DNA from 2 places in the Desulfovibrio sp. 7SRBS1 genome. Region 1 is predicted to be linked to the other one. Evidence: riboswitches for the same ligand, from Rfam matches in the RefSeq annotation. Region 1 holds a riboswitch; the other holds the start of a gene.

Region 1 (4,480 bases):
CATGGTCCGATAAGATTATTGTAGGAGGTCACAAACAGCCCAAGGAAGGGCCCGGGGGAAACCCCAGGAGGATACCATGGAAGCTCTTGCTTTGAATGACATGTTTACCAGGGTAGGCAATAAGGTCGAGGCGTCGGTTCCGGTACGCAAGGACGGCAATGAATCGATGGCCGATGAAATGAAGGCACTCCGTAAGCGCCGCTTGTCGCGGAAGGTGCTTGGCGATCCAAGCCTGGCTGCCAAGTTGGTGGCGGTGGAGAGTTCACCTGTCTATAATACTCGGGGTGAGCTGCTGCAGGCGGTCAGCACGAATTTGGGCAGCGTGTAGCTGCCTTACGTACACGGTCCCTGTGTATTTGAGGGTGTCGCGTAAAAAATTGTAAGGACATTACCAGGAGCGGGACTTGTGAATCACCATGAAAAAGCCCCCGGAGTGCCACATACCTGGCGTTTCGGGGGCTTGGCTTGTTTTCGGGGGATGGTTGGATAAGGATTGCTTATTTTGATGTAAAAAAAGCAGCCAGGTCGGCCACGTCAGCATCCGGCAAGCCCTTTGCCACGTTCACCATCTTTTGAGGGCCCCGTTTCTGGGCCTTGAAATCCGCAATAGCCTTAAGAAATTCCGATTGCTTCATGCTGCCGAATCCGTTTTTGTGACAGACACAGCCCTTGGCCAGAATGCGTCCTCTGTCGGCGTCGCCTTTGGACTGGGCATGCAGGGCGCTTGCCAGCAGAAGAATACAAATGCCGCAAACAAGGATGAACGTTTTTTTCAGCATGGCTTGCTCCATGGTTGCATGTTGGGGAGAGCCTGCGTGCGTTGGAGCCTTTCCGCCTTGCAGGCGTTTCAGGCAAAAAAAATCATGCAGGCAACCTCCTGCGCCGGATATCCGTTTGTTTCATCGGTTTCGGCACAGGGAGATATCCTATTTTAAAAGCGTGGCTCAGCATGGTCCCAAAGTCAAGATGTTCATTGGGTGCGCCCCAAAAAGTAAAGGACCGTGCCGGGCAGACACGGTCCTGGGGTTAGGGGAACATATGGTAATGGATGGAGGTGCTCAGTTGACGACATCCGCTTCGGAACGGGGGGCGTTAATCCGGTCGTCCTGCAGCTGTCCTTCCAGATAAATGGTATAGTACAGGGTCAGCAGGTATCGCCGCTCAAAGGCACTGTATCCCTTGAGAATCTCAAGGAACTTTTTTTTGTATTGAAGGTTAACGCTGTCGTTGTCCTTCAGATAGCCGTAGAAATCGGACATCAGCTTCCCGAGTTCATCAGCAGTGTAGTTTTGAGTCATAATTTGATCCTTTGCTTGACCTGTTTGGTATCAACATAAGAAAATCTGGGGTGAGAGCAATTATATTTGCCCGAACAAATCGGCTTTGGTTGACGTGTGGCAAACAGGGCGGGCTTTCCAGGGCGTTTCGTTTACGGGAAAAGCTTGCCTGTCCGGGAACATGGGTGTAATGCCTTGCCTGACCGATTGGGGTGCCCCGCCTTCGTGGGGCTGAGATCATACCCATAGAACCTGAAGCAGTTCGGACTGCCGTAGGGAATTCGGAGAGCCTGAATGAAGGGTCTGACTCAAAACAGCCTGCCTCCCATAGCTTTCTCCCAAATATTCTCTGGCACTATATTCTCCGGTAAATTGCATCTGCCCGCGCCTGGTTGCGGACGGGGTTCTTGTGGTGTGGTCTCGCGTGCGCGTCTGCGGTCCGTCCGGATCGTGGCCGCTGTCTGCAACACAGCAAGGAGTTCCCATGCAACTCGACGAACGTCTCATCACCGAAGCCATCATCACTGAGTTCCACAAAAAATTCTGCGACAGCCTGGATCTGGACGTAGCCATCGTGGGTGCCGGACCTTCCGGACTGACCGCAGCCTACAAACTGTCCAGCGCCGGATACAAGGTTGCGCTTTTCGAACGCAAGCTGAGTATCGGCGGCGGCATGTGGGGCGGCGGAATGACCTACAACTTCATCGTGGTGCAGGAAGAGGGCAAAGGCGTGCTGGAGGAAATCGGCGTGCCCCTCAACGAATACGCGCCGGGCTACTTTACTGCCGACGCCGTAACCGCCACCACGACCCTGGCTTCCAAGGCGGCTTTGGCCGGAACCCGTTTCTTCAACTGCATGAGCGTGGAAGACGTGGCCATTCGCGGAACGGGCGATGATCAGCGCGTGACCGGTATCGTCATCAACTCTTCTCCCGTGGAAATAGCAGGGCTGCACGTTGATCCGCTGGTGCTCAACTGCAAGTACCTCATCGAGGCCACCGGCCACGACACCGAAGTGCTCAAGACACTGGTCCGCAAGAACGGCATTCGCCTGAACACGCCCTCCGGTGGCATCGAGGGCGAACGTTCCATGTGGGCGGACAAGGCCGAATCCACCACCGTGGACAACACCCGCGAGGTCTTCCCTGGCGTGTACGTCTCGGGCATGGCGGCCAACGCCACCTTTGGGGCACACCGCATGGGGCCCATTTTCGGAGGCATGCTGCTGTCCGGTTGCAAGGTTGCCGAAAAAATCGCTGAACAGCTGAAGAAGTAGCGCGGACAGGAGGCCGGGCCTTCGGGTGGAATGTCCGGCCTCCCGCTCCGTATGGGGATTCTCCCGAGCGGGGCTCCGTTGCCTTCCAATGACGACGTGGATATAGTCCGCCCCCATGCCAGGATACAAAGCACATATGACGGGCGGGGCAGTGTTCGCCGCCATTATTCTCGGCCTGCTGATCTGGGGCGGGTGGTACGCACCCAATCCCGCCTTGGGGGCCATTCTTATCTGCATCAGCGTGCTTGCCGCGCTTTTCCCGGACGTGGACACCGATTCCAAGGGACAGAGTCTGTACTACGGCCTGCTGGTCTTGGTGGATCTGGTGCTCATGGCCCGTGGGCAATATAAATGGGCTGCCGTACTGGGGTTGGCCGGTATGATGCCGGCCATTGGGCACCATCGGGGCTGGACCCATACCTGGTGGGCAATGCTGCTCGTCCCTCTGCCCATTATTCTTTTGCCGCTTTTTTTACTGAAAATTCCCGCGGACCACATGTTTCCTTTTTATCTGGCTGCCGTGGCCGGGTATTTTTCCCACCTGCTTTTGGATCGTGAATTCTGAACGGAGTTGCCATGCCGCGCATTCGTCTTGCCGATTTGGATTTGTTTTACGAGGAGACGGGTGCAGGCCGGACCGTGCTTTTTCTGCATGGGGCCTTTTCCCGCGGCATCATCGGTTTCGGTCCGCAGCTGACCGCCTTTCACAGAAAATGCCGGGGGCTGTTTCCCGATCTGCGCGGTCACGGACGTACCCGGCTGGCAGCAGGCAAGGGCTATCCAAACTGGACCCTTTCCTCCATTGCCGACGACATGCTGCTGTTGTGCGACGCCCTGCATCTGGAGCGCGTGCATATGGTGGGCTACAGCATGGGCGGGGCGGTTGCCCTGTACATGGCCTGCCGTGCGCCCGAACGGTTCGCCAGCCTGGCGACGATAGGAACATCAGGTTGCGTGAGCCCGGCTGTTGTGGAGAATGCCGCGAGTTTTGATCCCGACTGCCTGGAGCGTGAGGGGCGCACCGAATTTATAGAGGCCGTGCGCGTCAACCACATGCAGGCGCACGGCGGGGACTGGAAGGCCCTGGTGCGGCAAACAACGCGCAGCTGGCGCAACGAGCCGCAGTTTGAGGACCGCGACTTGGCCGCCATTGCAGCGCCCTGTCTGTTCATGGCAGGCAGTGACGATGAGCTGGTTCATCGGGAACATCTGGAGCATCTTGCCGGTACGGTCCAGGATGGACGTTTTCTGGTGGTGGAAGGATGCGGCCATGGTGCGCACCAGCAAGCACCGGAGCTGGTGAACGGAAAGCTTGTTGAACTATGGACGAGAGGCGATTCAGACGGCTGAAAAAGGCCAACTCTTGCCTTTAAAGCGTCGTATGACAGGCGGCTAGGAAGGAGATGAGGGCTAGGCGCGAGGGAAACTCAAGGCCGACGCGTACTCTTACGTACGCGAGGATTTGAGTTTTCCGAAGCAACGACGCTACCGTGCCCTTATCAGCCGTCTGAGCCCCTGTTACCAGCGTCGTCCCAACAACGGGAGCCAGTCCGGCGATACATATTGTCGGAACGGTTCGCCAATGCGTTCCAAAGACCACAGCCCGTCCTGCAAGCGGATTCCCCAGGCCTTCATCAGACGCATGGGGTACTTGTCTGAAATTTCAAATCGGTTTTCCGCGCACAGCTCCACAGGTTCGGCCCTGTCCCGGACCGTGGCGGCAAGGCTCAGCGGGAAAAAGTCCGCCTTGCGCACTGTTTCCCCACCCACATTCAGCAGCGTTTGGCTGATGGGCACAAAGTCTTCCTTCCACAGCCGATGGCCCTGGCTGGGCAGGGTTTCGTTGCTGACAAAAGCTATAGGAAAACGTTTGTCCAGAATGCGTTCATACACGGCCGGGTCTTTGGCATCGGCCATGACGACCTTT
Region 2 (4,480 bases), 1.4 Mb from region 1:
TTGGGCCCTTGGCGGATGTGGTTATCATGCTCATCACCACCACGCTGTGCGTTTGTACCTATCTGATGATTGTCGGCGGTGTATCCCGCCTTGCCGCATCCCTGGCTCTAGAACATCGCCTGCCCGCCGTTCTTGCCAAACGTAACAAACACGATGCCCCCGTCGCGGCATTGGGACTCCTTGTCGGGCTTCAATTCATCAGTCTTCTCCTGCTGCACCTCAAGATCCTTTCCCTGGAAGATATTATTGCTGCGGCAAACGCATTTTTTCTGTCCAACTCCCTGCTTGCTGTGGCCGCTGCCATGCGGCTGATTCCCCCCTGGCCGCTGCGCATGGCCTGCGCCCTGCTCTGCCTGGGGTTTGTTTCCCTGCTGTCCTTTTCTCCGCCCTGGATTCTGGTGGGGCTGGGAGCAGTCACCTGCGCGGTACTGGCGCAGGAGGCCGGCCTGCTGCAACGAAAACACACAAAAGAAAGGGCGTAACGTCCTAAGATTGGTTACAAAGTTACATCTTCCAGGCTGCTCAAAAAGGTGCGAGAGCGAGGCGTAAGAAAAACTCAAGGCTGACGCGTATTTCCTGATACGCGAGGGGTTGAGTTTTTTGAGGCAACGACGCTGCCGTGCCTTTGTCAGCAGCCTGAGGGCGTAACGCCCCCACCCTTCATATATATTTTTACGGTTTACGGAGGCTGAAATACGCTCCAACTGGCAAAAATCCGACCGGGAGCCGTCTCCAGCACACCATGCCCCGCCTTCAACCGGCTGGCCCGCACAAGCTGGCCCGAAATAAGCTGGCGCGACAACCTCCAAACACGACAACAAAAGGCCCTGCCAACGCATATGCATCGGCAGGGCCTTTCTCATTAAATCAAAAACAGGGGCCGACCGAGCCATTATGGCCCCGGCCCCCGATCTGTTTTCAGTGGTTAGAAATCCTTCAGCATCTTCACCGCGCAGAATTCACCACACATGGCGCATTCGTCCTTGTCCGCATGGTCTTTGCGGCGATGGTGCACCGTGGGAGGATCAAGGGCCAACTCTGCCATGCGTTTCCAGTCGAGATCGGCACGAGCCTGGGAGATGTCCTTGTCACGCTGCACGGCATGGGGACGTCCCAAGGCAGCCTCACCGCACTGGGCGGCAATGCGCGAGGCAATAACACCGGCGCGCACGTCTTCGCCATTGGGCAAGGTAAGGTGTTCGGCAGGCGTAAGATAGCACAGGAAGTCCACACCGTGGGTTACGGCAATGGCACCGCCGATGGCACCGGCAATATGGTCGTAGCCGGGAGCTGAATCGGTAACCAGGGGTCCAAGCACGTACAGAGGAGCGCCCATGCACAGCCGCTTGATGCCGCGAATCTGGGTTTCCACTTCGTTCATGGGCACGTGGCCGGGGCCTTCAATCATCACCTGCACGCCTGCATCCCAGGCGCGGCGGGTAAGCTCGGAAAGGGTGATGACCTCATCCCACTGGGCGGTATCGCCAGCATCCACACCGGCACCAGGACGCATACCGTCGCCCAGGCTCAGGGTGACGTTGTGCTTCACCGCGATTTCCAGCAGCTCGTCAAAACGCTCGGTAAGGGGGTTTTCCTTGTCGTTGATATGCATCCAGCGCACGGTGATGGAACCGCCGCGGGAAACAACGCCCATCATGCGCTTGGCATTCTTTGCCAGGGCAGCGGCGCGACGGGTCACGCCGCAATGCACGGTCATAAAGTCCACGCCCTGCTCGGCCTGACGGCGAATTTCCTCGAACAGTTCATCGGCCTTGAATTCGGCCGGATCTTCTTTGTTCAGAATGTACTTTGCGGCCACGCCGTAGATGGGCACGGTTCCCAAAGGCAGGGGGCAGCTATCCAGCATTTCCTGACGAATGGCGGTAAGGTCGCCCGCCGTGGAAAGGTCCATGATGGTGTCGGCACCGGCAGCCTGGGCCAGCTTGGCCTTTTTCATTTCCCTTTCAGGCTCGTTCATAAAGGGAGACGTTCCGATATTGGCGTTCACCTTCACCTTGGCAGGCTGCCCCACCAACGTGGGTTTGAAATCCTTGCGGCCAGGGTTGCCGAGCAGAACCATTGTCCCCTGGGCAATGGCCTCGCGTACTGCGGATTCTTCCAGACCTTCACGCTGGCAGACATCAGCCAGGCAGGAGTCCATAAGTGCGGTCAAAGCTTTGTTTTTCTGTATTTGCAACATAATCCGTCCTTGCTTGAGCAAGCGGGTTGTGCGCTCCCAATCAGCGCGTTGGCAGTCCGCCGGGGAAAAGAAGAAAAGAGGTCGTGGAGTGTATGCCCCGAGAAAGGGGGGCACGGCCCCGATTCCCTTCGGCAGTGTGAACTGCATCAGGTTCCATGGGTTTAATCTCAGCCCCGCTCCGCGCGGGACACCCCAATCGGCAGAGACAATGTTACAGATGGGTGAAGGGAATGCAAGTGGGTAACAGGAAAAAACAAACAAACAGCTGTGTATACTGAAAGTTTATATGTGGGGTTTTACGAAGAAAGCAAAAACACCCCCGACCCGATGCCACCCCATTCCGCACGGTGCCGGCCATCAGCGTCCCATGCCAGCAAGAATATCCGCCACATTGTCCGCAATGACGATGGATTGCAAAGGCACAGGCCCAAAATCGAAATTGTCCACAAAATCTCCGGCACGGGCGGGGCGCGGCGCTTGCTGCAGCCCGGCCAGCCACAACAGGTACCCAACGATATTTTCCGGGCGTACGCCAGCCCCGCGCAATGCGGCCAGCTCCAGGGAAGCGTGGGTTTTGGAAAGTTTTTTTCCCCCGCCATCCACCAACAGAGGCACATGCGCATACTCGGGCAACGGCTTTCCCAAAAGTTCCAGCAGGCGCATCTGGCGGGGAGTGCTGTCCAAAATATCGGCCCCGCGCACAACCTGCGTGATGTGCATGTCCACGTCGTCCACCACCACGGCAAGCTGGTAGGCGAAAACACCGTCCGAACGGCGCAGGCTGAAATCGCCGTAAATCTCCGCCCCGGAAAGCAAAACATGGCCGAGATTCAGATCTGTAAATTCATAGTCGCGTTCTGGAAAAAGCAAGCGCAGCACAGGAGTACGGCCTCCGGCCATGCGGGCTCGCCTTTCTTCATCGCTCAAATCGCGGCAAAAACCAGGATAGGCAGGCCCGGCATTACGGCGGGCAGGCTGTGGCCCATTGCGCGCCGCTTCCTGCAATTCCCGGCGCGTGCACCAGCAGGGATAGACCAGACGCCGCTCCTGCAGAGTATTCAGAACTGCCTCGTAACGCTCCAGCCGCCGGCTTTGCACATATGGCCCACAGCTTCCGCCCTTGTCCGGCCCTTCGTCCCAGTCCAGCCCCAGCCATTCAAGATCCTGCAAAAGCAAATCCACGTACTCGGTACGCGAGCGCTGCGGGTCTATGTCCTCCACGCGAAAGACGACCTCCCCCCTCCGGCTGCGGGCCGCAAGCCAGCAAAGCAAAGAGGCAAAGGCATTGCCCAGGTGCATGCGCCCTGTCGGACTCGGCGCGAAACGTCCGCGAATAGTACTCACTCTCCATCTCCTGCATGCGGCCCAGGGCCGCTTTTCAATCGCGGCATGGTACGGAAACCCTTTACGGTTGAAAAGCCCCCCATGCCCGCCGTCGTTCACATACAATATTTAATACCCGCGCAAAGCGATTGCCGGTCATGCCTTGCCGTGCTACTGGACTAGCATGATGGATTCCGCAGTACATCATCTGGGCGGGGTTTTGTCCGCTCCGGGCGTATTCCTGAATTTTTTCGACGAACTGCCCGTGGGCGTCTGCATAATGGACAAAACAGGCCACATCATGTTGGCCAACACCGCCTATGAACAACTTACCGGAGCGGCGCGCGAGAACATCATCGGCCTGGGATGCCTGCACGCCCTGCGCTGCGACTACTGTCTCCGGGGCTGTCCCGTCCACGCCGGAAACGGCACCCAGATAGACTCTTTCGAGCCACAAAAATCCGAAGCCACCATCATCAACCGGGAACGCCGCAAACTCACGGTCCGGCTGACTATAGCCCCGCTGCTCGACGGCAAGGGCCGCCAGGTGGGCATTGTGGAGACCGTCACCTCGGCGGCAGCTACCGGAGAGCATGAAATCCCCGGTCCCGGAACATACAGTTTCGGCGGCCTCATCGGCAAAAGTCCACAAATAGAACGCGTGTTCAAAATGGTGCCAAGCGTTGCCCAGACCGACTCCTCCGTCCTCATCACGGGCGAAACCGGCACAGGAAAGGACATGCTGGCCGAAGCCATCCACAAGGCATCCGAACGTTCCGGCGGACCGTTCATCAAGGTGAACTGCGGCGCGCTGCCCGATACCCTTCTGGAATCCGAACTGTTCGGCCACGCCAAGGGGGCCTTCACAGGGGCCGACCAGGACAAGCCGGGCCGATTCCGGCTGGCCCACGGAGGCACGTTGTTTCTCACGGAAATAGGCGACCTCCCCTTGCATCT

The links. A riboswitch is a leader RNA that binds a small molecule or an ion and turns the genes downstream of it on or off. The one in region 1 is predicted to bind thiamine pyrophosphate.
Region 2: linked by a shared signal. The riboswitch ahead of thiC (phosphomethylpyrimidine synthase ThiC) and the one ahead of ACI0FJ_RS07010 (sulfide-dependent adenosine diphosphate thiazole synthase) in region 1 are both predicted to bind thiamine pyrophosphate.

The regions. Positions count from the first base shown of each region.
Region 1 is NZ_JBJKFD010000001.1:1,491,775-1,496,254, reverse strand. It holds gene ACI0FJ_RS07025 (hypothetical protein) at 77-328, shown strand; gene ACI0FJ_RS07020 (c-type cytochrome) at 498-779, opposite strand; gene ACI0FJ_RS07015 (hypothetical protein) at 1,059-1,298, opposite strand; TPP riboswitch at 1,476-1,574, shown strand; gene ACI0FJ_RS07010 (sulfide-dependent adenosine diphosphate thiazole synthase) at 1,762-2,553, shown strand; gene ACI0FJ_RS07005 (metal-dependent hydrolase) at 2,690-3,118, shown strand; gene ACI0FJ_RS07000 (alpha/beta fold hydrolase) at 3,130-3,903, shown strand; gene ACI0FJ_RS06995 (hypothetical protein) at 4,072-4,480, opposite strand, start outside.
Region 2 is NZ_JBJKFD010000001.1:118,109-122,588, reverse strand. It holds gene ACI0FJ_RS00640 (APC family permease) at 1-482, shown strand, start outside; gene thiC (phosphomethylpyrimidine synthase ThiC) at 926-2,200, opposite strand; TPP riboswitch at 2,307-2,405, opposite strand; gene gluQRS (tRNA glutamyl-Q(34) synthetase GluQRS) at 2,558-3,544, opposite strand; gene ACI0FJ_RS00625 (sigma-54 interaction domain-containing protein) at 3,708-4,480, shown strand, end outside.